One region of the Streptomyces ambofaciens ATCC 23877 genome, then DNA from elsewhere that is predicted to be linked to it. Evidence: predicted binding sites of a transcription regulator. Region 1 holds the regulator's gene; the other holds the start of a gene.
The links. Region 1 encodes HspR, which represses chaperone genes until heat shock. Its sites were predicted from a motif close to TTGAGNNNNNNNNNCTCAA; they were not measured.

Region 1 (15,484 bases):
GGACGAGGAACTGTGCGAGGCGGCCCTCGCCCTCTATTCCCGCGCCCTGCGCGAGGGCCATGTACCCGGTGCCGCTGCGGACGCGGCCCCCTGCCTGCTCGACACCGGCCTGTTGCACCCGGCCGTCGAAGACCTGACCCGACTGGAGCCCGTCGCCCCCACCGTCGCCCTGCAAAGGCTGCTGCGCAAGTCCGAGGACCGCATCGCCGACGAACGGCGGCGCGGTCAGCACCTGGCCGACGTGTTCGAACCCCTCATACGCCTGGGCATACGCAACGTCGGGGGCGAGGAGACCTCGCCCCTCAGGCTCCTGTCCGGCAAGGAACGTACGACCAGGGCCATCGCCGAAGCCATGACCGAGGCGAGGAGCGAACTGCTCGCCATCCAGCCATACGACCCCGACCTCAGCAGACGTCCTGAGGTCTACGAAGCAGCGATGGAACGGGATCAGGCGTTCCTGGACCGCGGCGCCCGCATCCGTGCGTTGTACCAGCACACGGTCCGGCACGCCCCCTACACACGCGTTCGCTACGAGCACCTCACCGGGGACGTGGAAGCACGCACGCTGGACGAGATCACCGAGCGCCTCATCGTCGTGGACCGCCTCGTCGCCTTCATCCCGGCGAGCTCCGACCGCTCCCTCGCCCTCGAAGTCCGACACCCTGCCCTGGTCGCCTACTTCGTCAACATCTTCGACCGGCTCTGGCACCTGGCCACGCCCATGCACCCCGAGGCCGTGCAGCCACCGACGCTCAACGGCATCACCCCCCGCCAACGCGCCATAGCCACCCTCCTCATCGAAGGCCACACCGACGCCGACATCGCCGACCGCCTCGGCATGAACGTCCGCACCGCACGCGTCCACATCGCCAAGCTCGCGGCCACCCTCGGCAGCGAGAGCCGCGCGCAGCTCGGCTACCTCATCGGGCGGTCGGGGATCCTCGACCAGGAGCCTGATCAGGCAGGCTGATCGCCGCCGGCAGGGGCGGGGAGCCGTCCAGGCCCGCCTGGGCGATGCGTACCCCCAACTGCGTGCGGCTGGCCGCCCCCAGGGTCTCCGAGAGGCGGGCGATGTGCGCGCGGGCCGTGCGGACGCTGATGCCCAGCCGTTCCGCGATCACCGCGTCCTGGTGGCCCTCCGCCAGCAGCGCCGCGATGGACTGCTCACGGTGGGAGATGCCCTCGATGCCGGTGTCGGGGAGCGGGGCGGTGAGGGGGATCGCGAGGCGCCACAGGCGTTCGAAGACCGTGACCAGGTAGGCGATCAGGGCCGGATGGCGCAGCTCCAGGGCCACCGTGCGGTCGGTGTTGGCGGGGATGAAGGCGACCGTGCGGTCGAAGAGGATGAGGCGGTCGATGACCTCGTCCAGGGTGCGGGCCTCCACCGTGTCGCCCATCAGCTCCAGGTAGGTGAGCAGACCCTGCCCGTGCCGGGCGACGTGCGTGTACAGGTCCCGCATCCGCACCCCGCGCCCGCGCAGCGCCAGCGCCCGGTGCAGCCCCTCCGACAGCTCGTGCTCACGCCGGATGCCGCCGGGCTGAACGGTGAGCACCTCCGTCGTGCAGGCCTGCGTCGCCTCGTCCATGGCGGCCTGGATGCGGGACAGGCCGTCCAGGACCCGGATCGCGGTGCCCTCCGTGCCGGCCGGGGTCTGGAGCTGGCGGCCGAGCCCGGCGTACCACTCGAAGGCCTCCACCGCGGAGCCCACCCGCCGCTGACTGGCACTGACCTCGTCGTGGACCCCGCGCAGCAGCCGGGTCATGACCTCCTGCGGGGAGGTCGGCACCAGCCAGTCCATGTCGTCGGGATCGGGGTGGAGCAGGGCCAGTTCCAGGAGGCAGGGGACCGGCTCGGCGTCCCGGCGGGGGACCCGGCCGCGGCGTACGGCCCGGGAGTACAGGCGATCCCCGGCCGCGCACAGCCGGTCGGCACCGTGTGGATGCTCCTGAGCCCCGTGCCCGGCCATCGCCCATCCCACCCCCGGTTCCGGCACTTTCCGCAGCGCAACTATGCGCGGCCCGGACCGGGTCCGCAACACGGCTCCTCCACCACCGGAAGCGGAAATGCACCAGAATCAGCACTTACGCGCACCCCTCACTTCCCCTCGTTGCAACAAGCTGGAGGTGTCGGAGGGGTGTACGCAGCGTGCATGCTGGGTGACGGCGGGGCCTGACCGACCCGTCTGCTGCACCAGGGCGGCCATGGGGGGACGAAGATCGTGATACGCGTAGGGGTTCTCGGCCCGGAGCCGCTTGAACGGGCCGGCGTCAGGCGCGTACTGGAGGACGACGGCAGGATCCGGATCGTAGGCGAGGCCTCGGAGACGGCGTCACCCATGGTGCGGACGACCCGCCTGGATGTGCTGGTCAGCAGCCACCGCGGCGCGGACGAGGCACTCGACGTCCTCCAGTTGGCGAACGCGGCCGCGCCGACGGCGGCGAATGCCCCGGGGCCCACACCGGTGCACGTCGTACTGGTCGACCACTTGTCGGAACACGCCACACGCATGCTGCTGTGCCACGGTGCTCGTGGGATCCTGCTGCGCGGCAACTCCGTGCGGCACCTGCCCTGGGCGGTACGGGCAGCAGCCGCAGGCACGATCGCACTCGCGCCCGTCGCCGCCCGTTTCCTGGTCGATCAATACGTACGGCCAGGCCGTACGGCCGATGCGGTGGCCACCGCGCGCACCATGCTGGACAAGCTCAGCTCTCGGGAGCGGGAGATCGTGCACCTACTGGCGGACGGAGCCTCGAACCCAGCCATGGCCGAGATGCTGGGAATCAGTGCGCACACGGTCAAGGACCATATCCGTGGGGTCTACTCCAAGCTCGGTGTCGACAACCGCGTCCAGGCCTCCCGGATCGTTTGGCAGGCGCAGGTGCCCGCACAGCCGACGAGCACACAGGCTCGGGGCCTCTAGCGCGTACGACGGTACGCGTATGCCCACGGTGACGCCTTGAAGCCTGCCAAGGACAAGGATCGTTCGTCGCGGAGGAGTGACCCGGGGTGCGGACCGTTCCCTGTCCACACCCCGGGTCCGGGCGTGCCGTGGTCCCCCTCCGAGCGGCACCGCGCCGACCGGACACCGCGGACGCCCGGCGTCAGTCGTTGCGCGGGCGCCACACCAGTCCGGCCGCGGACGCCGTACGCGCACCCCACCAGGCCATCACCGCGGCGCACGCCAGCCCGGCCCCGCCCACCGCCGACAGCGTCGACAGCCGGTCGGCGGAGTCGGCCATCAAGGGCGTCGTCACGTACCAGGTCACGGCGACGGCCGCGCACACCGCGAAGGCGGTGGGCGCCAGGAGGGACCAGACGGATACCGCGTAGTACACACGGCCGCTACCGCTCAGCACCGAGACCGGGCCCAGTTCGCGGCCCGTCCGGACGAACTGCGCCACCGAGCCGATCCCGGCCACGACCACGATCACCAGCACGCCTGCCACCGACAGCAACTCCAGCCACCGCTGAGCCGCTATGCCCTCGCCACTGCCGCCGAAGGTGCCGGCCATCGCGAACACCTGCACGGTCGTCGCCATCGCCACGTGCGCGTTGGCGGCTTGGTGCACCCGCGACAGCGCCAGCTGCCGCCCGTCGGCCGCCAGCACCACCAGGGCCGCTTCGTCGCCCCTACGCACGGTCTCGGTGACGTCTCCCGTACGGGCGTACAGGCGTGCCCCGACCGACCGCTCCAGTTGCACCGCCCGAGCCAGACCCGCATGCCGGGTGCGCAGTTGCGCCGGACCCGCGGACGGGCACTCGACGCCCAGGTCTCGCCATACCGGACAGCTCGCGACGAGGTCGGTCCGTCCCGACCGGGAATCCCGCGTCACGGCCAGGGCGTGCACGCCCGTCCCCAGGTCTCTCTGGAAGGAGGCCACATCGGCCGTGTCGGTGGACAGCGTCGTGGACACCCGCAGCACGCTGGTGCCGAGGTGTTCCTCCACGGCGTGCACCCGGTCGCTCATGTCCGTGAACAGGCTGATCGCGATCTGTCCCTGAGCTGCCAGGCCGACCGCGACGACCACCGCGGCCACCAGGCGCGCGACCGGGCGCGCACCCACGGCCAGCCGTCGGCCCGCGACCAGCATGCCCACCCGGCCACGCGCGGCTCCGAACCTGGCCAGCACGGGCCCGGCCGCGGACACCACCGCCCCGGCCACACCGGGCAGCAGCGCGATGGTGATCACGCTACCGGCCGCCAGGACCGGCAGACGCAGGTCGTAGGGGGCCAGGTCGGTCCCCCGCACCGTGCCGAAGAGGGCGACCGGGAACAGCCACAGCATCCACTCACGGCGCCGTTTCGCGGCCACGGGCCGGGTCGAGGTGCCGGGCCGGTATCGCGGCTGGAGCAGCACAACAGCTGCCAGAACGGCGAGCGGCACGCCCAGCACGGCGCCCATGAGGAGGGGCAGCGCCGCCCGAGCGTCGGGGACGTACAGCACGAAGTCGACGACGGGCAAGGGCACGTCGGTGAGGAGTACGGGTGCGACAGCCGCGAGCGCCGTGGACGCGCCGAGTGCAATGGGCAGGCACGCCTCGCCCACCGTGAACCACGCCCGGGCCGTACCGGAGGCACCCAGCGCGGTCAGGATCGCGGTCCGGCGGTCCCGGGCCGCAGCGCCGACCCGGGCGGCGATCACGACGAACAGACCGGCCGGGAGACCCACCAGCGCCAGATAGGCCCAGTAGAACTCCTTCGAGCCGAAGTTGTACATGTGCTCCCCGAGCGAGGGTGCCCAGGAGACGCCGAATCCGGACGCCCTGGTCATCGCGTCCGGATCCAGGCGCTCGGCCGTCGGCCGTACGTAAGCGAAGTACTCACTCGGCGACTCCAGGCCGTCCGGCGCGATGGTCCCCGCTGTCCGCCCGTACTCGGCGCGCACCTGAGGCCCGACGGCCTTCAGCGCGGGGGAGAGCACGGCCTCGCCGCGTTTCGGCCACCGGCTCAGGCCGGGCGGCAGGGGTGCGTCGGAAACGAGGGGCTCGACGTAGACCACGTCGTACTGGCGGTCGTCGACACTCGCCAGTGTCGCCCGCCACAGCAGGGTGGCGGACTCGGGGGCGGCGACCCGCGGCCAACGAGCCTGGCTGCGCTCCGCACGGCCGTCGAAGGAGGAGGCAGCGAGGAGGAATCCGCAGACGGCGAGCACCGACACGGTGGTCGCCGCGAACAGGGCGAAGTACCGGATACGGCCTGCTTCGGCCGCCCGGGACGCCGCCCGCCCCATGCGCAGCAGCCGCCATCGCAGGCCGCCGCCGTTCACCGCGCCTCCTCGGCCTGGACCAGTCGCCCCTCGTGCACACGCAGCCGCACGTCGGCGCGCCCGGCCACCATCGGATCGTGGGTCACCACCACCAGGGCGCACCCATGTTCCCGAGGGGTGCTGAACAGCAGGTCGGCCACGGCTTCCCGTTGCTCGCCGTCCAACGCTCCGGTCGGCTCGTCCGCCAGCAGCAGTTCGGGGGTGTTGACAAGGGCACGGCCCACGGCGACACGCTGCCGCTCCCCACCCGACAGGTCCTGTGTGGCCGTGGCCCCGGGCACACCGAGGCGGGTGAGCAGCGACTCGGCGCGGGAACGGGCCTCGGTCACCGCCTCGCCGGCCAGCAGGCTCGCGATCATCACGTTCTCCACCGGGGTCAGTTCCGGGAGAAGCTCGCCGAACTGGAAGACCATGCCGACGTGCCTGCGCCGGTGGGCGGCGAGCGCCCTCGCGGACAGCCGGGTCACGTCTCGCCCCACGATCTCGACACGCCCGGACTGAGGGCGGATCAGCCCCATGACACACATCAGCAGAGTGGACTTACCGCTTCCGGACGGTCCCATCACGGAGACGGAACTGCCCGCGGGAACGGTGAGGTCGGCACCGGCGAGCAGGCTTCGGCCGGACACGCCGTAGACCACCTCGCTCAGCCTCAGAACGGGTGGGGCAGGGGTTGCGGACACGCGGAGCTCCCTTGGTCGGGGGGATCACTCGATGCGGGCGGCACGGACAACGCACGCCTGACCGAGAGGCCGGTCGGCCTCTCGGTCAGGCTGCGGTCACACTGCGCGGGCGGAACCGGTCAGTTGGAGTACCAGTTGGTGTGCCAGTCAGGCAGGTTGTTGCGTGAGACCGTGCCGCGGGCCTTGAAGATCTCGGAGGCCCTACTGCTCTCGACGGTGCCCTTGTTGCCGTCGTTGTCGGACGGACCGTCGGGCCCACCCTTGTTCCAGAGGTTCAGTTTGGTGCCCGAATGGGCCACGCGGTAGTACTCCGCCTTCACCCAGTGGCTGGATCCCGTGTCCTTGATGTTCATGATCGAGCGGCTGCCCTCGGTCCAGAACCGGAGCTCGCCGCCGTAGGAGTGCGGGCCGATCTCGTACGCGAAGGCAGGCGTCGCCGTGCTCAGGGCCAGGGCGGCGACGGCCCCGACCCCCAGGCGTCGTGCGATTCTGACGTTCACCGAAGTGTGTCCCCTCGTCCGACGGAGTCCCCGGACCGCAGTGGGCGGCCGGGACGGAACCGCACGACGTGAGCGGTGCGGTTCCTTGTGACTCCCAGCCTGCTTCGCGACGATCAGCGGGATAATCCACCTGTCGGGGGGTATTCCAGAGGACCCACCCCGAAGAGGGGAAACCGGACTACTTCAGCCCCAGCTCCGCACAGTCCGCCTCGTACTTGGCCGTGCAGATGTCGGAGACCTTGTAGAAGCCGTCCGCGATGACGGTGCCCTTGATGTTGTCCTGCGTGAGGGCGACGACGGGCACCAGCTGGGCGGGGATGCCCTTGTGGGTGGGGCTGTCGACCTTGTCGCGGGCGAGCGCGTCGAACTGGATGTCCCGGCCCTGGACCCGCGCCACGGCCATCTCCGCGGCGTTCTCGGCCTCCTGCGGGTAGGACTTGTACACGCTCATGTACTGCTCGCCGGTGACGATCCGCTGCACCGCGGAGAGCTCGGCGTCCTGGCCGGTGACCGGCGGCAGGTCGGTGACGCCCGCGTCCTCCAGGGACTTGATGATGCCGCCGGCCATGCCGTCGTTGGCGGAGTAGACGGCGGCGATGTTGTCCTTGCCGATCTTCTGGATCGCCTCGGTCATGTTCGCCTCGGCGTTCTCCGGCTTCCAGTCCTTGGTGTCGAAGGACTGGGCGATCGTCACCTTGCCGTTCAGCTCGGCCATCGCCCCCGCCTTGAACTGCTTGGCGTTCGGGTCGGTGGGCGAGCCGTTCATCATGACGACCTTCTCGGAGCTGTCCGCGTTCTCGCCGAGCGCCTCCACGAGGGAGCGGCCCTGCACCTCGCCGACCAGCTCGTTGTCGAAGGAGATGTACGCGTCGATCGGGCCCTCGGCCAGACGGTCGTAGGCGATGACCGGGATGCCGGCGTCCTTGGCCTTCTGGACGCTCTCCCCGACCGCCTTCGCGTCGACCGCGTCCAGGACGATCACGTCGACCTGGTCGTCGATCATCTGCTGCATCTGGTCGGCCTGCTTCGACGCGCTCGCCTCGGCGTTGGCGTACTTGACGTTGCCCTGGTCGCGCGTGAGTTCGGCGACCTTCGCCTTGAAGTAGGGGTAGTCGAACTGCTCGTAGCGCGTGTTCGCCTTCTCCGGGAGCAGCAGACCCACGGTGATGTCGTTGCCCTTGGTCGGGCTCGCCTTGTCGCTGCTCTCCGACGCGCCCAGCACCCCGCAGGCGGCCATCGAGAGGGTCATCATGGACGCGGCCACGGATATGGCGATACGACGGGCACGGCTGTTCACTGCGCTTACCTTCCGACACACGGGTGTTGTGGTGACCCAGGTGAAGGAAGCCAACGCTGTCTTCACGAAATCGTCAAGAAGTACTGGACCAATGAGACAGCAACGTTGCGAACAGGCCCGGAGGTCGCTCGACCACCGGGCCTTCGCCGCCTGCGCGCGACGGTCAGTCCGGGGACTGTCCGTGCCGCTTGGGCCGCCACACCACCAGGGCGCTGGTCTGCTGGACCTCCTGGTAGGGGACCAGGTCGCGGCGGTACGACGCGTGCACCGCCGCCTCGCGCTGGCGCATCGCCGACGCCGCGCCCTCCAGGGCGTCCTGCATCTCGGCCAGGCGGGCCTGGAGCGCGGCGACCTGGTTCTCCAGTTCGATGATGCGCTTGATTCCGGCCAGGTTGATGCCCTCGTCCTGCGACAGCTGCTGCACCTGACGGAGCAGCTCGATGTCGCGGGCCGAGTAGCGCCGGCCGCGCCCGGCCGTGCGGTCCGGGGAGACCAGGCCGAGGCGGTCGTACTGACGCAGGGTCTGCGGGTGCAGACCGGAGAGCTGGGCCGCCACCGAGATGACGTAGACCGGGGTGTCCTCGGTCAGTTCATACGGATTGCGCCGACGACCGTCCATTCCCGTCAAGCTCCCTTCGCGGCCTGGAACAGCTCCGCCCGCGGATCCTCGTCCGCGGTCGCCTCGCGATACGCCTCCAGCGCGTCACGAGCCTTCCCCGTCAGGTCCTTCGGAACACTCACCTCCACGGTGACCAGAAGGTCACCGCGGGTGCCGTCCTTGCGGACCGCTCCCTTGCCCCTGGCGCGCATGGTGCGGCCGTTGGGGGTGCCCTCCGGCAGCTTCAGCGTGACCGGCGGCCCGCCCAGGGTCGGGACCCGGACCTCGCCGCCGAGGGCGGCCTCCGCGTACGTCACCGGGACGGTGACGGTGAGGTTGTCGCCCCGGCGGCCGAAGACGGGGTGGTCCTTGACGTGCACGACCACGTACAGGTCGCCCGCCGGTCCGCCCCGCTCGCCCGGTGTGCCCTTGCCGCGCAGCCGGATGCGCTGCCCGTCCGACACCCCGGCCGGGATGCGGACCTGCATCGTCCGGGAGGACTTGGCCCGCCCGGACCCCTTGCAGACGTCGCAGGGGTCCTCGGCGATCAGGCCTCGGCCCTTGCAGTCCGGGCACGGGTCGGTGAGCGAGAAGCCTCCGCCCGAGCCCCGGGCGACCTGCCCGGTGCCGACGCAGGTCGGGCACACGCGCGGTGTGCCGTTCTTGTCGCCGGTGCCCGAACAGGCCTTGCAGGGTGCCTGGGAGGACATCCGCAGCGGGACGGTCGCGCCCTCGATGGCCTCGGTGAAGCTGAGGGTGACCTCGGACTCGACGTCCTGGCCGCGGCGCGGCTGGGTCCGCGTGCCGGTGCCGGGGCCGCCGGCGCCGGTGCGGTTGAACAGCCCGCCGAAGACGTCGCCGAGCCCGCCGCCGAAGCCGCCGGCGCCCTGGCCCCCGGCCTGGGCGCCGCCTCCGAAGAGGTCGCCCAGGTCGAAGTTGAAGGTGCCGCCGCCGCCCGCGCCCGGCCCCGGACGGAAACCGCCGTTGCCGAAGAGGGCGCGGGCCTCGTCGTACTCCTTGCGCTTCTTGGGGTCACCGAGGATGTCGTTGGCCTCGGAGATCTCCTTGAAGCGCTCCTCCGCCTTGACGTTTCCCTTGTTGGCGTCCGGGTGGAACTCGCGGGCGAGCTTCCGGTACGCCTTCTTGATCTCGGCCTCGGTGGCGTCCTTGGGGACGCCGAGGACCTTGTAGTAGTCCTTCTCGATGAAGTCCTTGGTGCTCATCCCCGACGTCCCTCCTTCCTCGTCATTTCAAGCTCAGCCCTCGTCCGGGCCACCGCTCTCCTTGTTCTCCACGGAGTCGGAGCCGTCCTTCGCCTCGGTGCTCTCCTCGGCCGGCTTGACCGTCTGCGCACCCGGCTGCGGCTCGGCGACGGCCACCCGCGCGGGGCGGATGGTGCGTTCGCCGATCCGGTACCCGGGCTGCAGGATCGCCACGCACGTCGTCTCGGTGACGTCCGGTGCGTAGGAGTGCATCAGGGCCTCGTGGATCGTCGGGTCGAAGGGCTCGCCCTCCTTGCCGAACTGCTGGAGGCCCAGCTTGGCCACCGTGGTCTCCAGCGACTCCGCGACGGACTTGAAGCCGCCGACCAGTTCGCCGTGCTCCCGGGCGCGGCCGATGTCGTCGAGCACGGGAAGCAGCTCGGACAGGAGGTTCGCGACGGCGACCTCCTTGACCGCGACACGGTCCCGCTCCACCCGGCGGCGGTAGTTCTGGTACTCGGCCTGGAGGCGCTGGAGGTCCGCCGTGCGCTCGTTGAGCGCGGTGCGCACCTGGTCCAGCTGGGCCACCAGGCCCGCGTTCTCGCTCGCGTCCCCGGCCGGGGCCGCGCCCTCCTCCGCGGAGGGGGCGGCGGCCTTCGGCTCGGCGTCGTCAGGGCTGGCGCCGGAGGGGACGTCGGGCTTCTCCTCGAAGCCCGGGGTCTCCTCCGTCACGCGGCACCGTCCTTGCGCTCGTCGTCCACGATCTCGGCGTCGACGACGTCGTCGTCGCCCTTGTCACCGGCCTGGGCACCCTCGCCGGGAGCCTCGCCGCCGGCAGCCTGCGCGCCCTGGGCGTCGGCGTACATCGCCTGGCCCAGCTTCTGCGAGACGGCGGCGACCTTCTCCGTGGCGGTACGGATCTCGGCGGTGTCCTCGCCCTTGAGCTTCTCCTTCAGCTCGGCGACGGCGGCCTCGACCTCGGTCTTGATCTCGCCGGGGACCTTGTCCTCGTTGTCCTTGAGGAACTTCTCCGTCTGGTAGACGAGCTGCTCGCCCTGGTTGCGGGACTCGGCGGCCTCGCGGCGGGCGTGGTCCTCCTCCGCGTACTTCTCGGCCTCCTGGCGCATCCGGTCGACCTCGTCCTTCGGCAGCGAGGAGCCGCCGGTGACGGTCATCTTCTGCTCCTTGCCCGTGCCCAGGTCCTTCGCGGTCACGTGCATGATGCCGTTGGCGTCGATGTCGAAGGCGACCTCGATCTGCGGGACGCCGCGGGGCGCCGGGGGCAGACCGGTCAGCTCGAACATCCCGAGCTTCTTGTTGTACGCCGCGATCTCGCGCTCGCCCTGGTAGACCTGGATCTGCACGGAGGGCTGGTTGTCCTCGGCGGTGGTGAAGATCTCCGAACGCTTCGTCGGGATCGTCGTGTTCCGCTCGATCAGCTTGGTCATGATGCCGCCCTTGGTCTCGATGCCGAGGGACAGCGGGGTGACGTCGAGGAGCAGGACGTCCTTGACCTCGCCCTTGAGGACACCGGCCTGCAGGGCGGCGCCGATGGCGACGACCTCGTCCGGGTTGACGCCCTTGTTGGCGTCCTTGCCGCCGGTCAGCTCCTTGACGAGCTCGGCGACGGCGGGCATGCGGGTGGAGCCACCGACGAGAACGACGTGGTCGATCTCGGACAGCTGGATGCCGGCGTCCTTGATGACGTTGTGGAACGGCGTCTTGCAGCGCTCCAGCAGGTCGGCCGTCAGCTGCTGGAACTGAGCCCGCGTGAGCTTCTCGTCCAGGTGCAGCGGGCCCTCGGCGGAGGCCGTGATGTAGGGGAGGTTGATCGAGGTCTCGGTGGACGAGGACAGCTCGATCTTCGCCTTCTCGGCGGCCTCGCGCAGGCGCTGGAGCGCCATCTTGTCCTTGGAGAGGTCCACGCCGTGGCCGGACTGGAACTGCTTGACCAGGTAGTCGACGACGCGCTGGTCCCAGTCGTCACCACCGAGGTGGTTGTCACCGTTGGTGGCCTTCACCTCGACGACGCCGTCGCCGATCTCCAGCAGCGAGACGTCGAACGTACCGCCACCGAGGTCGAAGACGAGGATGATCTGCTCGTCCTTGTCGAGGCCGTACGCCAGCGCGGCGGCCGTCGGCTCGTTGACGATGCGCAGGACGTTGAGGCCCGCGATCTCACCGGCCTCCTTGGTGGCCTGGCGCTCGGCGTCGTTGAAGTACGCCGGGACGGTGATGACCGCGTCGGTCACCTTCTCGCCCAGGTAGGACTCGGCGTCCCGCTTCAGCTTCTGCAGCACGAAGGCGCTGATCTGCTGCGGGTTGAAGTCCTTGCCGTCCAGGTTGATCTTCCAGTCGGTGCCCATGTGGCGCTTGACCGACCGGATGGTCCTGTCGACGTTCGTGACCGCCTGACGCTTGGCCACCTCGCCGACCAGCACCTCACCGTTCTTGGCGAAGGCGACGACGGACGGCGTGGTCCTGGCGCCCTCGGCGTTGGTGATGACGGTGGGCTCGCCGCCCTCCAGAACGCTGACGACGGAGTTAGTCGTGCCCAGGTCGATGCCGACCGCACGTGCCATGGTGAATAACCTCCAGCTGACTTGAGTGGAACAGGCTCAAGTGTGCAGGACGCATTTCGATGCGTCAACAGAGGTGAGTCGAGCAGGCTCAACTCTTATCCGTTCCTTACGCGCAACGACTCTCTGACCTGCGATTTCTCGGTGCGCCGGGTCTGACGAACCGGGAAAATCGTCCCCCGGGAGGACGCCTCGTCCGGGGTCCCGGTTGCGCCGGGAGGCGTCCGAGACCCCTGGGTCTCCGTCGGACGCCGCCGGGGCGGCACGTCGGCGTCCACCCTCCGGGACACGTCCGCGACCGTTCGCCGCGACTCCTCCGCCCCCTCCGCCGCGGCCCGCCGGGACCCGCCCGCGAGCGCTCGCCGCGTTTCCTCCACACCCGGCCGCCGCGATCCCTCCACACCCGGCCGCCGCGACTCCTCTACGTCCGGCCGCCGCGACTCCCCTACCTCCGGCCGCCGCATTCCGTCCCCGACCGTCCGCCGCGGCCCGTACACCCGCACCCGCAGGAGCGCCGCCACCCCGGCGACCGCCCCGCCCGCCGGCCAGAGCACCGCCGTCTCCCCCGCCCAGCCGGTGTGCACGAGCACGCCCACGAGCACCCCGCAGAAGGAGGCCGCTCCGAGCACCACCGCCGCGCCCCGCGGAGTGAGACCGAGCCGGCGCAGCCGGTGGGCGAGATGGTCGGGCCCGCCGCGCAGGAGGGGCCGCCCCGCGAGCCGGCGGGAGAGGAGGACGAGGGCGGCGTCCACCCCCGCGAGCGCCGTCAGGGCGAACGCCACTCCCACGCCGGCCAGGGGCTCGTGCCCCGCGCGGGTGAACACGGCCGCCCCGGCGAGCAGGAAGCCCGCGAAGAGCGAGCCGCAGGCCCCGAGGGCGATCCGCGCGGGGTGCCAGTTGTGCAGCAGGAAGCCGGTCAGCGCGGCGGCCAGGGCGAGCAGCAGCACCGCCAGCCCGTCCATCAGCTCCGCGGCGGCGCAGGCACCGACGCCGAAGGCGGTCACGACACCCACGGTGCCGGCCACCCCGTCGGCGTGGTCGAGCCCCCGGAAGGCGACGGCGACGACCGCGATCCAGCCCGCCGCGAGCCCCCCGGCCACCGGCCCCGTCTCGCCGTACGGCACGACGTACGCGGCCGCGAGGGCCGTACCGGCGAGCAGCCACCGCCGGCGCAGCCGCCAGACGTCGGCGGCCAGACCGAGGAAGCCGACGGCGGTCGCGGCGACGAGCAGTCGGCCCACTCCCGAGCCGAGCGGCACGACGCCGGTCCGGTCGCCGGTCCACGCGACCGCGCCGGTGACGAGGACGACGGCCGCGCCGCCGAGCAGGGGCACGGGCCGCTGCCGTCGCCGGTCGACGAGGGCGAGGCGCAGGGCGGGCGCCCTCAGCAGCGCGGCGAGGAGGGCGGCGAGAAGAAAGGAGGCGGTTGCTGCGGCGATCCCATAGAGCACGGGCCTAAGCTAAGCCCGAACCAGGTCGAATATCATGATTTGGGACGAATGGCGCGTCCGATCCCGCACGCTCCCCGACGGCCCGCCACGGGACGCCGCCCCCGCGGTCAGGGTTGCCTCAGCGACGCAGATCACCGCACGTCCGGCTACAGTGCGGCGCAGGATGGGGGTAGTCTCGAACGGACTGCCTAAGTTACCGCTTAGTAATACCGCCCCCTCGTCACCTCGCAGGCCCGAGGAGCCCCCAAATGCAACTCGCCGCGATCATCGTGTCGCTGGTCCTGATCGTGGTCGGCGTGGCACTGTTCGGCCGCGCCGTCCTGCAGATCTACAACTCCATGCGCCTGGGCCAGCCCGTGCCGGCCGGGACGCGGACCAACGAGCCCGTGCAACGCACCGTCACCGTGGTCCGGGAGTTCCTCGGCCACACCCGGATGAACCGCTGGGGCATCGTCGGGGTGGCGCACTGGTTCGTCGCGGTGGGCTTCTTCTCCCTCCTGCTGACGATCGTCAACGCCATCGGCCAGCTCTTCCAGGCCGACTGGATCCTGCCGGTCATCGGCGACTGGGCGCCGTACAACGTCTTCGTCGAGTTCATCGGCACGATGACGGTCCTCGGCATCCTGGTCCTGATCGCGATCCGCCAGCTGAGCAAGCCGAACAAGCCGGGCCGCAAGTCCCGCTTCGCCGGCTCCAACTTCGGCCAGGCGTACTTCGTCGAGGCCGTCATCCTCATCGTCGGCGTCTGCATCTTCATGCTGCACGCGCTGGAGGGCGCCCTCCACCACGTGGACGGCTACGAGGCCTCGTTCTTCATCTCGTACCCGGTCGTCTCCGCGCTCCGGGACCTGGACGTCTCCACGCTCCAGAACCTCGTCTACCTCTTCGCCGGCCTGAAGATCGCGACCTCGTTCATCTGGATGATCACGGTCGCCCTGAAGACCGACATGGGCGTGGCCTGGCACCGCTTCCTGGCGTTCCCGAACATCTGGTTCAAGCGCAACGCCGACGGCGGCACCTCGCTCGGCGCCCTGCTCCCGATGACGTCGGGCGGCAAGCCGATCGACTTCACCGACCCCGGCGACGACGACGTCTTCGGCGTCTCCCAGGTCGAGCAGTTCTCCTGGAAGGGCCTGCTGGACTTCTCCACCTGCACCGAGTGCGGCCGCTGCCAGTCGCAGTGCCCCGCGTGGAACACCGGCAAGCCGCTCTCCCCCAAGCTCCTGATCATGTCCCTGCGCGACCACGCGCACGCCAAGGCCCCCTACCTGCTGGCCGGCGGCGGCAAGACGATGGAGGGCGAGGAGAAGGCGTCCGAGGAGCAGCTGAAGGACGTCCCCGCGGCCGCCCTCGCCGAGGCCGAGCGGCCGCTGATCGGCACCCTCGAAGAGAACGGCGTCATCGACCCGGACGTCCTGTGGTCCTGCACCACCTGCGGCGCCTGCGTCGAGCAGTGCCCGGTCGACATCGAGCACGTCGACCACATCGTCGACATGCGCCGCTACCAGGTCATGATCGAGTCGGCGTTCCCGTCCGAGGCGGGCACGATGCTCAAGAACCTGGAGAAGAAGGGCAACCCCTGGGGCCTGGCGAAGAAGCAGCGCCTGGAGTGGCTCAAGGAGCTCGACTTCGAGGTCCCGGTCGTCGGCAAGGACATCGAGGACCTCACCGAGGTGGAGTACCTCTACTGGGTCGGCTGCGCCGGCGCCCTGGAGGACCGCGCCAAGAAGACCACCAAGGCCTTCGCCGAGCTGCTGCACATCGCGGGCGTGAAGTTCGCGATCATGGGCGGCGACGAGAAGTGCACCGGCGACTCCGCCCGCCGCCTCGGCAACGAGCCCCTGTTCCAGGAGCTCGGCATGGAGAACGTCATGTCCCTCAACGCCGCCTTCGGCGAGGAGATGGA
Region 2 (15,484 bases), 1.2 Mb from region 1:
AAGGTCTCCATCCAGCCCGCCATCTTCACCCGCTGGTCCACCGACTGCGCGATGCCGTCGAGCCGGCCCAGCCAGTCGATCGCCCGCTGGGAGGGGCCGGGGTCGAAGGAGCCGGGGGCCGCGACCGAGACGCCGAGGCCCTCGATCCTCGGGGCCTGGGACTCCCAGAAGTTCAGCTGGAGATCACGCTCGTGCTGGAGTGCCGTGTGGAACATGCACTGCGTCGACATGACCCGGCCGGTGCGGATCTCGTCCGCGGTCCGGTTGGACATCAGGGTGACCTCGTAGCCGTGCGACTGGAGGCCGAGGGCGAGCTGGAGACCGGACTGGCCGGCTCCGACGACGAGTATCTTCCGCATGCGGGGGACGCTCCTAAGGGGACTGCTCGGTGGGACTACTCGGGGGTTTCGTCGAGCGCGTGGCCCACGAGGGACAAGAGGGTCTCGATGGCCGAGATCCGGCGGCGCGCATCCATGATCATTACAGGTATGTGCGCGGGGATCGTCAACGCCTCCCGTACGTCCTCCGCGTCGAACCGCTCGCTGCCGTCGAAGTGGTTCACGGCGACGACGTACGGCAGTCCGCAGCTCTCGAAGTAGTCCAGCGCCGGGAAGCAGTCCTTCAGGCGGCGCGTGTCGGCCAGCACGACGGCGCCGATCGCGCCGCGCACCAGGTCGTCCCACATGAACCAGAAGCGCTGCTGGCCCGGCGTGCCGAACAGGTACAGCACCAGGTCCTCGTCGAGCGTGATGCGCCCGAAGTCCATGGCCACGGTGGTGGTGAGCTTGCCCGGGGTGGCGGTGAGGTCGTCGGTCTCCTCACTCGCCTCGGTCATCAGCGCCTCGGTCTGCAGGGGCGTGATCTCCGAGACGGCGGTGACCAGCGTGGTCTTGCCGACACCGAAGCCGCCCGCCACCACGATCTTCGTGGCGATGGGCGCGCGGGTGCGGTCCGTCTGCCAGGGCAGTACGGGCTCGTCCGGGTCGACGAGCGGGGAGACGCCGTATGCGGCGGCGTCAGAGACGACGGAGTCCACTGAGCACCCTTTCGAGCAGAGCGCGGTCCGGGCGGCCCGTGCCGTGGCCGGTTCCGGTGCCGTACACACGGATCTTTCCCTGGTCCGCCAGGTCGCTGAGGAGCACGCGGACCACGCCGAGCGGCATCTTCAGCAGCGCGGCGATCTCGGCCACCGTACGCATACGGCGGCACAGTTCGACGATGGCCCGCATCTCCGGCATCACGCGGGAGGTGAGGGAGCCGTTCGTCAGTTCCTTGCGCTCCTCGGCGGCCTCCAGCGCGGCGGTGCCGGCCGTGGCGCCGACGAACGTCTCGACGAGCAGGACGTGGCCGAAGCGGGTACGGCCGCCGGTGAGCGAGTAGGGGCGTACGCGGGCGGGCTTGCGGTCGGCGCCGCGTACGGGGAGGTGTTTCGGGGACTTCCTGGGGCTGCTGCTCATCGGGTACTCCCCGTCGAGGTCGACTCGGTCTCCAGGGATTTCCGCAGCTCGCTGCGGAGTTCGGGAGTCAGGACGTGGCCGGCGCGGCCGACGAAGAGCGCCATGTGGTACGCGATGACGCTCATGTCGCAGTCCGCGGAGCCGTGCACGCCGAGCAGCGAGCCGTCGCTGATCGACATCACGAACAGGCTGCCCTCGTCCATGGCGACCATCGTGTGCTTGACGCCCCCGAAGTCCATCAGCCGGGCGGCGCCGATGGTCAGGCTGCCGACACCGGACACGACGGTGGCCAGGTCGGCGGCAGAGCCGCGCGGGCCGGCGCGGCGCACGGTCTGCGCCTCGCGGGCCGCGTCGTTGCGGTCCTGGTCGGAGGAGAGCAGCAGCAGGCCGTCGGAGGAGACGACCGCGACCGAGAGGATGCCGGGCACCTCCTCGACGAGGTTGGTCAACAGCCAGTGGAGATTGCGGGCTTCACTGCTCAGTCCGAAGGTACTGGGCGCGGTCAACTGCTTGCCTCCTCGACAGTGCCCCCCGTGGCTTCTTCGGTTGTGTCTGCTGCCGCGCCCGGCGCCGGGTTCGTACCGGTCCGGTCGGCGATCTCCGCCTCGACGTCGCGGCGGCCGGCCTCGGCCCCCCGGCGGAACCCTCCCAGACGGCGGCGGAGCGCGTCGGCGTCCACGGAGCCCGCCGTGCGCGGCCGTGGGGCCGCGGCGGGTGTGGTGAGCTTCGGGGTCCGCTTGGGCAGGCCCTTGTCGGTGACGGGCTCGACGCCCGCGGCGGCCTCGGCGTTCCCGGTGCCGTCGGCCGCTCGCGCGGTGCCCTCGTCCGGGGTGCGGTCGTGGGCGTCGGGGCCGATGGCGTAGGGGTCGGCGGAACGGGGGCCGGGGATCTCCGGTGCGGTACGCGCCGGCGGGGCGGGGTCCGGCGTGGACATCTCCGGCGCCGGCGCCTGGAGCTGTGCCGGTGCCTCTGCCTCTGGCGGTGCCTCTGCCTCTGCCTCTGCCTCTGCCTCTGCCGGTGCCTGTTCCTGCGTCGGCGCCTGATCCCGTTCCGGTGCCTGCTCGCGCGTCGGCTCCTGTTCCGGTGCCTGCGGCGGGAGCAGGAGGGCCATCGTGGCGTCGTCGGGGAGGTCGTGGCCCGCGGCCGGGCCGGGCTCCCGCGGAGCCGGAGCGGGGGCCGGGTCGGAGGCCGCCTCCGGCGCCTGAGCCGAGTCCCGCTCGGCGGCCTCGGGCGCCTCGCCCGGTGCGACGGCCCCGGGTGCCTCGGTCGCCTCGTCGGGTTCGGCCGGTTCGGCCGGTTCGGCGGCCTCGTCGGACCCGGCGGCCTCGGCGCGGCGTACGGCCTGTTCGGCGGAGGCCACCAGCGGGTCCACGCCGTGCTGGGCGCTCTTCTCCGCGCGGCCGTGCAGGACGTTGGAGTTGGCCTCCGCGTCGGCGCCCGGCAGGGAGAAGGAGCCCGTGCCGTCGGTCATCGGCACGGTCGGGGCGAGCGCGGCCGGCGGTGCCGGTGCGAGCAGCGGGCTCGGCAGGACCACGACGGCCGCGACACCGCCCTGCTTCTGCTCCCGCAGCCGCACCCGCGCCCCGTGCCGGTGGGCGAGCCGGGCCACCACGTACAGGCCGAGGCCGAGACCGTCCTCGCCCTCCTGGTCGTAGGGCGCCTCCGGGTCGAAGTCGGTGAGGCGGGCGTTGAGCCGCTGGAGGCGCTCGGTCGCCATGCCGATGCCCTCGTCCTGGACGGAGAGCATCACCTCGCCGTTCTCCAGCAGCCAGCCGGAGACCTCGACGGGCAGGTCCGGCGGCGAGAAGGAGGTGGCGTTCTCCATCAGCTCGGCCAGCAGGTGCGAGAGGTCGTCGGCCGCGAACCCGGCCACGTGCGCGTGCGGCGGCAGGGCGGCGATGCGGACCCGCTCGTACCGCTCGATCTCGCTGACCGCGGCCCGGACCACGTCGACCAGCGGCACCGGTCCCGCGCTGTGCTGGACGTGCTCGGTGCCGGCGAGGACGAGGAGGTTCTCGCTGTGCCGGCGCATGACCGTGGCGAAGTGGTCGAGCTTGAACAGGGTGGCGAGGCGGTCCGGGTCCTGCTCGCGCTCCTCCAGGCTCTCGATGACCGCGAGTTGCCGCTCGACCAGGCCGAGGGTGCGCAGCGCGAGGTTCACGAAGGTGCCGCCGATGCTCTTGCGGACCACCTCCAGCTGGGCGGCCGACTCGGCGAGTTCGGCCCGCAGCGCCTCGCGGGCGTCGGCCATCTTCTGGCGCTGGCCGACGAGGTGCTTGCGGTCGGCCTCCAGCGTGTTGACGCGCTCGGCGAGGGTCGCGGCGTGCGCGTGCAGGGCGTTGACGGAGCGGACGACCTGGGCGAACTCGTCGTTGCGGCCGGTGAAGGCCACGGGCCCCTCGGCCGCCGGGTTCTCGGCTCCGGCCAGCCGGGCCGAGCCGCGGCGCAGCACCGACAGGGGGCGGGTGAGGCTGCGGGCCATGGCGGTGGCGATGCCGACGGCGAGCAGGATCAGGGCACCGAGGGCGGCGACGCGGATCTCCAGCGCGGTGACGTCGTCGTCGCGCAGCTTCTCCAGGGCCGTCGTGCGCTTCTCGTACAGGGCGGACTCGGCGCCGCGCATGGCGTCGACGCGGGCGGAGAGCGCGGCGTCCAGCCGCTTGGTGCTGGTGGCGAGGTCGCCGTCGGAGAGCGTCGGCTCGTCCGTGAGGCCGGCCAGGTACTTCTCGGCGGAGTTGACCTCGGGGCCGGCGACCGTGGTGTCGAAGCTGTCCCGCGCCTCCTTGGGCGCGCCCTCGCGGAAGTCGGCCAGGGCCGCGTCGGAGCGCACCCGGGCCTGCTGCGCGGCGGCGGCGAGCGCGTCGCGCTGCTCGGCGTCGGCGTCCGAGGACGTGGTCGTCTCGGTCGGCAGGCCCGTGACCGGGTCGATGACCGTCTGCGTGCTGCTCGGCACGTTCAGGGCGGCGAGCAGCAGGCCGCGGGTGGCGGCGGCCTGCTGGACGGCGGTGTCCAGTTCGGCCAGGGCGTACGCGCCGGCGCCCGCGCGGGGCGGCATCCGCTCGGCCAGTTCCTCGGCCAGGGCGTGGAGTTCGGTGATCGCCTCGGAGTACGCGTCGTGCGCCTGAAGTGCGGTGCTCTTGCCGGTGAGCGCCGCCCGGCGCAGCGCCCCGACGGCGTCGAGGTCCTCGCGCAGGGTGGCGGGCGCGTCGGTGTCGGCGCGCAGTTCCTCCACCTGCCGGTCGACGCGGGCGCTGCGCTGCTCGGAGGGCGCCTTCGACTTGGGGCGGCCGGCGGCGATGTAGGGGACGACCTCGTCGCGCTCGTCGGCGAGGGAGTGGGCGAGGGTCAGCGCGCCCTGGGTCTGCTCGGCGAGGGTCACCAGCTCCTGGGAGTCGTGCAGTTCCCCGGAGGCGGCCACGACCGACGGCGCGCCGGCTGCGGCGATGGCCGCGGCCACGACCGCCACGGCGACGATGAGGCGGTTGCGCACGTGGGTCGGGCGGCCCTTGCCGACGGGGGCCGCCGGTGGCGCCGGGGCGGAGGTGCCGGGGGTACGTTCCGCGCTCCCCGCGGGGGTCGGCTGCTTGTCTGTGCGACGAGGCCGCGTCTTCTGCACCGGTGCTCGCATTCCTGACTCGTGTACCCGGGGGTCCGGGTGGCGCTCCGTCAACTGGCCGGTCGGCGCGTGCACCCGCCGCCGCGCTCTGGGCTGTCTCCCAGCCGCCGACCGCGCGTCGGGCGGGCGGACCGCGTGTGCAGGACAAGCCTCCCACCGGATCCCGACCCTCCCAGTGCCGGTGGGCGGTGGGCGTGCATCGTCCGACCCGCCACCCGAAGGAGTGAACCCCGGAGGGGAGTTGGTGAGCAAGTTCCCCCGGCGCGCGCGACACGCCCACGCGGCGCGCCGGTTGGACGTCCGTGACGGGCGGTGGCACTATGTGCCGCCACGCGTTGCCGGAGTGCCGAATTCCCTCCCAAATTGGGCGCCTGACCTGCACCACCGCGTCGCACCCGGCCAACTTGCCGGTCTTTTGCGAAGCCTGTGAAGGGGTCGTGCAGACTGGCCGGATGCGCACGGAACTCGTCTCGGAACCCGGTCAGGCCGACCACCCCAACGAGGACTTCGCGAGCGTCGGACTTCCGGCCTCGGGGCAGGGCGGTTCGATCGTCGTCCTCGACGGCGTGACACCACCGCGGAGTGGGACGGGGTGTCTGCATTCCGTGCCCTGGTTCACCGCACGCCTCGGCGGCGCACTGACCGAACTGACCGTTTCACTCCCGGATGTTCCCCTCGTCGAAGCCCTGTCCCGCGCCATCGCGCATACCGCGGCGGCGCACGTGAAAACCTGTGACCTTTCTCACCCACGCACCCCACAGGCAACCGTGGTGCTGGCCCGCTGGTCCCCGGCCTCGGTCGAGTACCTGGTCCTGTCCGACTCGGCCCTGCTGGTGGAGTCCCCCGACGGCACCGTCACGGGCCTCCTGGACGACCGGCTGGCCCGGTTGCCCCGCTCGGCCCTGGCCACCGAGGCACTGGTGGACGCGAACCTCCGGAACAGGGAGGGCGGCTTCTTCACGGCCGCGGCCGACCCGGCGGTGGCGGAACGGGCGGTGACGGGAGTGCTGCCGCGCGGCGAGGTGCGGACACTGGCGGCGCTGACGGACGGGGCCGCGCGGTGGGTGGAGACGTTCCGGGAGGGCGACTGGGCGGAGTGCCTCGCCCTGGTGCGGAAGCAGGGCGCGCGGGCCCTGGTGGACCGGGTCCGGGAGCTGGAGCGCGCGGACGCGGCGGGGACCCGGGAGTTCCTGGGGCGGGGCAAGACGCACGACGACGCGACGGTGGTCTACGCGGAGCTCTGAGCCTCCGGGCGGCGGCGCACTGAAGCCTCCGGGAGGCGGGGCTCTGAAGCCTGCGGGCGGCGGGGCTACTTCTCCATTCCCCGGTTCAGTTCGTGCAGCAGCCTGGCCAGTTCCGTCACCTCGCGGGGGTCCCAGCCGGCGAGCCGGCGGGCGTAGCGGGCGCGGCGGGCCTCCCGTACCCGGCCGACGCGGGCCTGGCCCTCCGGGGTGAGCGTGATCAGCCAGGCGCGGCCGTCGGCGGGGTCGGGCTCCCGGGCGACGAGGCCGAGGTCCTCCAGGGCGCGCAGCTGGCGGGACATCGTCGCCTTGCCGACGCCGATGTAGGCGGCCAGCTCCGTGGCCCGCTGGCCGCCGCTCTCGCCGAGGCGCACCAGGAGGCCGTACGCGGACGATTCCAGGTCGGGGTGGACCTCGCGGGCCATCTCGCCCTGGTTGGCGCGGGCCCGCCGGAGCAGGACGGTCAACTCCCTTTCCAGGGCCAGGAACTCCGGTTGGTTCACACCACTGCCGTTCACGTCGGAGCCGGCCCCGCGACCGCCGTCGTTCCCGTCTTCGTGCACGTCAGCCCCTGCCTAGAATTTCCCGTTCCTGAAAGTTTCCGCCACGGTGCGCCGTCTCCGCAGCTCGGCAAGTATTTCGCAGGCTTAGACCAACGGCGGCTCCCGGCCCCTCTTCCACCCGCCGTTCTACGTGCGTAGCGTCGTACCGCGGAACAAGGGTGGCATGCTCACGCCACCCTCATGCTCCGCCACCCTCGCCCGCTCCTCCCCAGCGCAGCCCCCACCGAGCACCACCGAGCCCGCGGAGGCACGTCATGCCCGTGCACAGATCCGGATCGGCCTTCCGGCGGCGCTCCGCCGTCACCGGAATCCTGCTCGCCGCCCTCTCCCTGTTGTTCACCCTCCCGGCGCACTCCGCGTCGGCCGCCGACGTCCCGCCCCGCGGCTCCGCCCACCTGGGCATGGGCGTCCTGGAGCACGACGGGCGGCACGGCACCCCCGTGCCCGGCGGCGCCACCCAGACGGAGGGCGTCGACGTCTCCAGCCACCAGGGCAACGTCGCCTGGTCGACCCTGTGGAACAGCGGGGTCAGGTGGGCCTACGCCAAGGCCACCGAGGGGACGTACTACACCAACCCCTACTTCGCCCAGCAGTACAACGGCTCCTACAACGTCGGCATGATCCGCGGCGCCTACCACTTCGCCACCCCGGACACGACGAGCGGCGCCGCCCAGGCCAACTACTTCGTCGACCACGGCGGCGGCTGGTCCCGCGACGGCCGGACGCTGCCGGGCGCGCTGGACATCGAGTGGAACCCGTACGGGGCCACCTGCTACGGCAAGACGCAGAGCCAGATGGTCACCTGGATCCGCGACTTCCTGAACACCTACAAGGCCCGCACCGGCCGCGACGCCGTGATCTACACGGCGACCAGCTGGTGGACCCAGTGCACCGGCGACTACGGCGGCTTCGCCGCGAACAACCCGCTGTGGATCGCCCGGTACGCCACGGCGGTGGGCACCCTGCCGGCCGGCTGGGGCTACTACACGATGTGGCAGTACACCTCGTCCGGGCCGACGGTCGGCGACCACAACAGGTTCAACGGCGCCCTGGACCGTGTCCAGGCGCTCGCCAACGGCTGACCGCGCGAGGGCGGGGCCCCGAAGCGGGGCCCCGCCCTTCCGGCCGCGGTTCCGTCAGGCCGCGACCGGGACCTCGGGCCGCGCACCGTTCGTCGCCGGTGCGAGGGCCAGTTCCAGGACCTGGCGCACGTCGGTGACGGCGTGGACGTCCAGCTTGTCCAGCACCTCCGCCGGGACGTCGTCCAGGTCGGGCTCGTTGCGCTTGGGGATGACCACGGTGGTGACGCCCGCCCGGTGCGCCGCGAGCAGCTTCTGCTTGACCCCGCCGATCGGCAGCACGCGGCCGGTCAGCGAGACCTCGCCGGTCATCGCCACGTCCGTGCGGACCAGCCGCCCGGAGAGCAGCGAGGCCAGGGCCGTGGTCATCGTGATGCCGGCGCTCGGGCCGTCCTTGGGGACCGCGCCCGCAGGGAAGTGGATGTGCACGCCCCGGTCCTTCAGGTCGGCCACCGGCAGTTCCAGTTCGGCGCCGTGGCTGCGCAGGAAGCTCAGCGCGATCTGTGCCGACTCCTTCATCACGTCGCCCAGCTGGCCGGTCAGGGTCAGGCCTGACGCGCCCGTCTCCGGGTCGGCCAGCGACGCCTCGACGTACAGGACGTCGCCGCCCGCGCCGGTGACCGCGAGGCCCGTGGCGACGCCCGGCACCGAGGTGCGGCGCTCGGCCGGGTCCTGGGCGGACTCGGGCACGTGGTGCGGCCGGCCGATCAGGTCGCGCAGGTCACCGTCGGTGATCGTGAACGGCAGCTCCCGCTCGCCCAGCTCGTGCTGGGCCGCCACCTTGCGCAGCAGCCGGGCGATCGACCGCTCCAGGGTGCGCACGCCCGCCTCCCGGGTGTACTCCCCGGCCAGCTTGCGCAGCGCGCCCTCCTCGACCTTCACCTCGTCCCCGTCGAGACCGGCCCGCTCCAGCTGGCGCGGGAGCAGGTGGTCGCGGGCGATGACGACCTTCTCGTCCTCGGTGTAGCCGTCGAGGCGGACCAGCTCCATGCGGTCGAGCAGGGCCTCGGGGATGGCCTCCAGGACGTTGGCCGTCGCGAGGAACACGACGTCGGACAGGTCGAGCTCGACCTCCAGGTAGTGGTCCCGGAAGGTGTGGTTCTGCGCCGGGTCGAGGACTTCGAGCAGGGCGGCGGCCGGGTCGCCCCGGAAGTCCGAGCCCACCTTGTCGATCTCGTCGAGCAGGACGACCGGGTTCATGGAGCCCGCCTCCTTGATCGCCCGCACGATCCGGCCGGGCAGCGCGCCGACGTACGTACGCCGGTGGCCGCGGATCTCGGCCTCGTCGCGGACGCCGCCGAGGGCGACGCGGACGAACTCGCGGCCCATCGCGTGGGCGACGGACTCGCCGAGCGAGGTCTTGCCGACGCCGGGCGGGCCCACCAGGGCCAGCACGGCACCGCCGCGCCGTCCGCCGACGACACCGAGGCCCCGGTCGCCGCGGCGCTTGCGCACCGCCAGGTACTCGGTGATGCGCTCCTTGACGTCCTCCAGCCCCGCGTGCTCGGCGTCCAGGACGGCCCGGGCGCCCTGGATGTCGTAGGCGTCCTCGGTCCGCTCGTTCCACGGCATCTCCAGGACCGTGTCGAGCCAGGTGCGGATCCAGGAGCCCTCCGGGGACTGGTCGGAGGACCGCTCCAGCTTGTCGACCTCCTTGAGCGCGGCCTCGCGGACCTTCTCGGGCAGGTCGGCGGCCTCGACGCGGGCGCGGTAGTCGTCGGACTCCTCGACGGAGTCCTTGCCGTCGCCGTTCAGCTCCCGCAGCTCCTTGCGCACGGCCTCGAGCTGGCGGCGCAGCAGGAACTCCCGCTGCTGCTTGTCGACGCCCTCCTGGACGTCCTTGGCGATGGTCTCGGCGACGTCCTGCTCGGCGAGGTGATCGCGCAGCTGCTGGGTGGCGAGCCTGAGGCGGGCGACCGGGTCGGTGGTCTCCAGCAGCTCGACCTTCTGCTCGGTGGTGAGGAAGGGCGAGTAGCCGGAGTTGTCGGCGAGCGCGGAGACGTCGTCGATGGCCTGGACGCGGTCCACGACCTGCCAGGCGCCGCGCTTGCGCAGCCAGACGGTGGCGAGGGCCTTGTACTCCTTCGCCAGTTCGGCGACCTGTCCCGGCAGCGGCTCCGGGACGGTCTCGTCCACGCGGGTGCCCTCGACCCACAGCGCGGCGCCGGGCCCGGTGGTGCCGGCGCCGATCCGCACCCGGCTCCGGCCGCGGACCAGGGCGCCCGGGTCGCCGTCGGCGAGACGGCCGACCTGCTCGACCGTGCCCAGGACGCCGGTCTTCGCGTAGGTGCCGTCGACCCGCGGGACGAGGAGGACCCGGGGCTTGCCGGGCTCGGACCTGGCGGCGGCCTGGGCGGCCTCCACCGCGGCCCGTACCTCGGCGTCGCTCAGGTCCAGGGGGACGACCATGCCGGGCAGGACCACTTCGTCGTCGAGCGGCAGCACGGGCAGGGTGAGCGGTGTGAAGGCGGCGGACTCAGCAGCCATGATCTCCCCTTCGGCAGTCAAGTTGAGTTACATCGACTCAATGAAAGAGAGTCCCGCATTGTTCCCCAAGGCGTGTTCGCTGTGAGCGATCAAGACCGAGGGCCGGTCGTGCGCCTGGCCGGGAGCGCGTCGGAGCACGGTCAGGCGCCGGAGAGCCGCCCGAGGGCCTCCCCGACGGCTGCCCGAGAGCCGCCCAAGTGGGAGCAAGGCCGGGCCCTTCGGCATTCCCCCTGCCAGGATGGGCCGATGCCCGTCACTTCCCACGACTCCCACGACCTCCCCGAAGTGCTGGACCGTCGCGAGGGCCCGTACGGCGAGGTGGTCCTGCGCCGGCACGGGGCACTGCTCCAGATCATCGCGAACGGCTGCTTCCTGATGGACACCTCCGACGGACGCTCGGAGCGGCGGCTGGTCGACGCGGCGGCCGACGCGCTCACCGCCTCCGGCGAGCGGCCCGCGCCGCACCTGCTCATCGGCGGCCTCGGCGTCGGCTTCTCGCTCGCGCACGCGGCGGCCGACCCGCGCTGGGGCCGGATCGCGGTCGTCGAGCGGGAGCGCGCCGTCATCGACTGGCACCTCGGCGGACCGCTGGCCGGGATGTCCGCGGAGGCGCTGGCCGATCCGCGCACGGAGATCGTCGAGGCGGATCTGATCGATCACGTCAATGAGACTTCCGCCACGTACGACGCCCTGTGCCTGGACATCGACAACGGCCCCGACTGGACCGTCACCGACGGCAACGGCGGGCTGTACTCGGGGGCCGGACTGGCCGGGTGCGCACGGGTGTTGAGGCCCGGCGGGGTGCTTGCCGTATGGTCTGCGCAGCCCTCTCCGGAATTCGAAGAAACCTTGCGTATTGCCGGGTTCCAGCAGGTGCGTACCGAAGAGATCCCCGTTGCCCGGGGCGTTCCGGACGTCGTCCACCTCGGCGTCGGGCCTGGATAGCAAAGGCGCCGTGACTCCCCGTACGCTGCTGACCTGACGCGGTCATTCAAGCGTCAATCGCAGTCATGCGCAGACGAGGGATCACCCCACTGATTCCGGTAAGCACACCTCAGGGGCGGGCGATGGAGCAGACACAGACCTCCCACAACGGCACGGCGACGGCCACCCAGGGCGCACAGCGCCGGGTGCTGGTGGTCGAGGACGACCAGACGATCGTGGACGCCATCGCGACCCGCCTGCGCGCCGAGGGGTTCCTGGTGCAAACGGCGGGCGACGGTCCGGCCGCCGTCGACACGGCCGAGGCCTGGCAGCCCGACCTGCTGATCCTCGACATCATGCTGCCCGGCTTCGACGGCCTGGAGGTCTGCCGCCGCGTGCAGGCCTCCCGCCCGGTACCGGTGCTCATGCTCACCGCGCGCGACGACGAGACGGACATGCTGGTCGGGCTCGGCGTCGGCGCCGACGACTACATGACCAAGCCGTTCTCGATGCGTGAGCTCGCCGCGCGCGTGCACGTCCTGCTGCGCCGGGTGGAGCGGGCCGTCGTGGCCGCCTCCACGCCGCGCAGCGGCATCCTGCGCCTCGGCGAACTGGAGATCGACCACGCGCAGCGCCGGGTACGGGTGCGCAGCGAGGACGTCCACCTCACCCCCACCGAGTTCGACCTGCTGGTGTGCCTCGCGAACACCCCGCGCGCGGTGCTCTCCCGCGAGCAGCTGCTGGCCGAGGTGTGGGACTGGGCGGACGCCTCCGGCACCCGGACCGTGGACAGCCACATCAAGGCGCTGCGCCGCAAGATCGGCGCCGAGCGCATCCGCACCGTGCACGGCGTGGGCTACGCGCTGGAGACGCCGACGCCATGAGCCGGGGACGGGAGGCCGCACGGAAGAGCCCCGGCCCCCGGAGAACCGGGGATCCCTGGGGCGGTGTTCGCCCGTTCTCGATCAAGACCAAGCTGGGCGCGCTGGTCGTCACGTCGGTGCTGATCACCACGGGCCTGTCGGTGATCGCGGTGCACACCAAGACGGAGCTGCGCTTCATCACGGTCTTCTCGATGATCGCCACCCTGCTGATCACGCAGTTCGTGGCCCACTCGCTCACCGCTCCGCTGGACGAGATGAACGCCGTGGCCCGGTCGATCTCGCACGGCGACTACACGCGCCGGGTGCGCGAGAACCGCCGCGACGAGCTGGGCGACCTGGCCGTCACCATCAACCGCATGGCCGACGACCTGGAGGCCCAGGACCGGCAGCGCAAGGAACTGGTGGCGAACGTCTCGCACGAGCTGCGCACCCCGATCGCGGGCCTGCGGGCGGTGCTGGAGAACATCGTCGACGGGGTCACCGAGGCCGATCCGGAGACCATGCGGACGGCCCTCGGGCAGACGGAGCGGCTCGGCCGGCTGGTGGAGACGCTGCTGGACCTCTCCCGCCTGGACAACGGCGTCATACCGCTGCGCAAGCGGCGTTTCGAGGTGTGGCCCTACCTGTCCGGCGTGCTGAAGGAGGCCAACATGGTCGCCTCCGCGCGCGCGGGCATCGCCTCCGGCTCCGGCAGCCACACCCGCACCGACGTCCATCTGGCGCTCGACGTCTTCCCGCCGGACCTGACCGCGCACGCCGACCCCGAGCGCATCCACCAGGTCGTCGCCAACCTCATCGACAACGCGGTCAAGCACAGTCCGCCGCACGGCCGGGTGACGGTCAAGGCGCGGCGCGGCGATCTCCCGGAGTCGCTGGAGCTGGAGGTCCTCGACGAGGGCCCCGGCATCCCGCGCTCGGAGTGGCGCCGGGTCTTCGAGCGGTTCAACCGGGGTTCGGTGTCCCGGCCGCACGGTCCGGGCAGCGACGGCGGCACCGGGCTCGGCCTGGCGATCGCCCGCTGGGCGGTGGATCTGCACGGCGGCCGGATCGGTGTGGCCGAATCCGAGCGGGGATGCCGGATTCTCATCACTCTTCCGGGCCTGCCCTCGGTACCGAGTTGACGTAGGGTTCGAAGCGGAGCGCCAAGATCCACGGGCATCCGCGCCGACGGACACGTGTGATCAGGCACAGGCCCGCGTTTTACCGGCGCCGGGTCCCGGTCTCCCGTTCCCTCACGCATCAGAACCTCGCTTGTTTCCCGCCATTTCCAGCGCCGAAACGCGGTCTGCAATGTGACTTACGCGACGATGAACGGGCCCGGTCTGACCTTCCGGGTCGGGGAGGCGTAGCCTTGATTCCCGCTGTCCACCATCTTGTGAAGCGGAAGAGGGCGGTTCTCGCCGTGTCGCCACAGTCCCCCAGTAACTCGAGCATCTCGACCGACACCGACCAAGCGGGCAAGAACCCCGCTGCCGCGTTCGGTGCCAATGAGTGGCTCGTCGACGAGATTTATCAGCAGTACCTCCAGGATCCGAATTCCGTGGACCGAGCCTGGTGGGACTTCTTCGCCGACTACAAGCCCGGAGCGGCCGCGGCCCAGCCGGCTTCCGGTACCGCGAACGAGAGCGCGGGCACGCCCCAGGCCGCCCCCGCGCCCCCGGCGCAGGCTCCCGCCCCGGCCCAGGCCCAGGCGGCACCCGCCCCGGCGGCTCCCGCCCCGGCGGCTCCCCAGCCGGCCCCCGCCGCGAAGCCGGCCGCGCAGCCCGCCGCCGCTCCGGCGGCCAAGCCCGCGCAGGCCCAGCCCGCCGCCAAGCCCGCGGCCAAGGCGGCCGCCCCCGCGAAGGACGCCGCCGCGGCCTCCGAGGGCCCCGAGACGGTGACGCTGCGCGGCCCGGCCGCCGCGGTCGCGAAGAACATGAACGCCTCGCTGGAGCTGCCCACGGCCACGTCCGTGCGCGCGGTCCCGGTGAAGCTGCTGTTCGACAACCGCATCGTCATCAACAACCACCTCAAGCGCGCCCGGGGCGGGAAGATCTCCTTCACGCACCTGATCGGCTACGCGATGGTGCAGGCCATCAAGGCCATGCCGGCGATGAACTACTCGTTCGGCGAGAAGGACGGCAAGCCGACCCTCGTCAAGCCGGCGCACGTCAACCTCGGTCTCGCCATCGACCTGGTCAAGCCCAACGGCGACCGCCAGCTCGTCGTCGCGGCGATCAAGAAGGCCGAGACGCTGAACTTCTTCGAGTTCTGGCAGGCCTACGAGGACATCGTCCGCCGCGCCCGCGACGGCAAGCTGACGATGGACGACTTCTCCGGCGTCACGGTCTCCCTGACCAACCCCGGCGGCCTCGGCACCGTCCACTCGGTGCCGCGCCTGATGCCCGGCCAGTCGGTCATCATGGGCGTCGGCTCGATGGACTACCCGGCGGAGTTCCAGGGCACCTCCCAGGACACCCTGAACAAGCTCGGCATCTCGAAGGTCATGACGCTCACGTCGACCTACGACCACCGGGTCATCCAGGGCGCCGCCTCCGGCGAGTTCCTGCGCCAGGTCGCCAACCTCCTCCTCGGCGAGAACGGCTTCTACGACGAGATCTTCGAGGCGCTGCGCATCCCCTACGAGCCGGTCCGCTGGCTCAAGGACATCGACGCCTCGCACGACGACGACGTCACCAAGGCCGCCCGCGTCTTCGAGCTGATCCACTCCTACCGGGTCCGCGGCCACGTCATGGCCGACACCGACCCGCTGGAGTACCAGCAGCGCAAGCACCCCGACCTGGACATCACCGAGCACGGGCTCACCCTGTGGGACCTGGAGCGCGAGTTCGCGGTCGGCGGTTTCGCCGGCAAGTCCCTGATGAAGCTGCGCGACATCCTCGGCGTGCTGCGCGACTCGTACTGCCGCACCACCGGCGTCGAGTTCATGCACATCCAGGACCCGAAGCAGCGCAAGTGGATCCAGGACCGCATCGAGCGCTCGCACACCAAGCCGGAGCGCGAGGAGCAGCTGCGCATCCTGCGCCGGCTGAACGCGGCGGAGGCCTTCGAGACCTTCCTGCAGACCAAGTACGTCGGCCAGAAGCGCTTCTCCCTGGAGGGCGGCGAGTCCGTCATCCCGCTGCTGGACGCGGTCATCGACTCGGCGGCGGAGTCCCGGCTGGACGAGGTCGTCATCGGCATGGCCCACCGCGGCCGGCTGAACGTGCTGGCCAACGTCGTCGGCAAGTCGT

Region 2: lon (endopeptidase La) is a predicted target of HspR. The motif match lies at 10,466-10,484, and genes of this name have one in related genera.

What each region holds. Positions count from the first base shown of each region.
Region 1 covers NZ_CP012382.1:4,195,411-4,210,894, reverse strand. Annotated here, with positions in the region: gene SAM23877_RS18785 (helix-turn-helix transcriptional regulator) at 1-970, shown strand, start outside; gene SAM23877_RS18780 (helix-turn-helix transcriptional regulator) at 921-1,967, opposite strand; gene SAM23877_RS18775 (helix-turn-helix transcriptional regulator) at 2,337-2,921, shown strand; gene SAM23877_RS18770 (hypothetical protein) at 3,103-5,268, opposite strand; gene SAM23877_RS18765 (ABC transporter ATP-binding protein) at 5,265-5,951, opposite strand; gene SAM23877_RS18760 (hypothetical protein) at 6,071-6,451, opposite strand; gene SAM23877_RS18755 (sugar ABC transporter substrate-binding protein) at 6,630-7,748, opposite strand; gene SAM23877_RS18750 (heat shock protein transcriptional repressor HspR) at 7,912-8,367, opposite strand; gene dnaJ (molecular chaperone DnaJ) at 8,373-9,569, opposite strand; gene grpE (nucleotide exchange factor GrpE) at 9,603-10,280, opposite strand; gene dnaK (molecular chaperone DnaK) at 10,277-12,130, opposite strand; gene SAM23877_RS18730 (MraY family glycosyltransferase) at 12,226-13,578, opposite strand; gene SAM23877_RS18725 (heterodisulfide reductase-related iron-sulfur binding cluster) at 13,827-15,484, shown strand, end outside.
Region 2 covers NZ_CP012382.1:5,359,990-5,375,473, reverse strand. Annotated here, with positions in the region: gene SAM23877_RS24040 (styrene monooxygenase/indole monooxygenase family protein) at 1-359, opposite strand, end outside; gene SAM23877_RS24035 (GTP-binding protein) at 395-1,036, opposite strand; gene SAM23877_RS24030 (DUF742 domain-containing protein) at 1,017-1,457, opposite strand; gene SAM23877_RS24025 (roadblock/LC7 domain-containing protein) at 1,454-1,963, opposite strand; gene SAM23877_RS24020 (sensor histidine kinase) at 1,960-5,085, opposite strand; gene SAM23877_RS24015 (protein phosphatase 2C domain-containing protein) at 5,526-6,317, shown strand; gene SAM23877_RS24010 (MarR family winged helix-turn-helix transcriptional regulator) at 6,383-6,877, opposite strand; gene SAM23877_RS24005 (lysozyme) at 7,132-7,959, shown strand; gene lon (endopeptidase La) at 8,014-10,443, opposite strand; gene SAM23877_RS23995 (spermidine synthase family protein) at 10,690-11,388, shown strand; gene SAM23877_RS23990 (response regulator transcription factor) at 11,511-12,251, shown strand; gene SAM23877_RS23985 (sensor histidine kinase) at 12,248-13,372, shown strand; gene SAM23877_RS23980 (multifunctional oxoglutarate decarboxylase/oxoglutarate dehydrogenase thiamine pyrophosphate-binding subunit/dihydrolipoyllysine-residue succinyltransferase subunit) at 13,654-15,484, shown strand, end outside.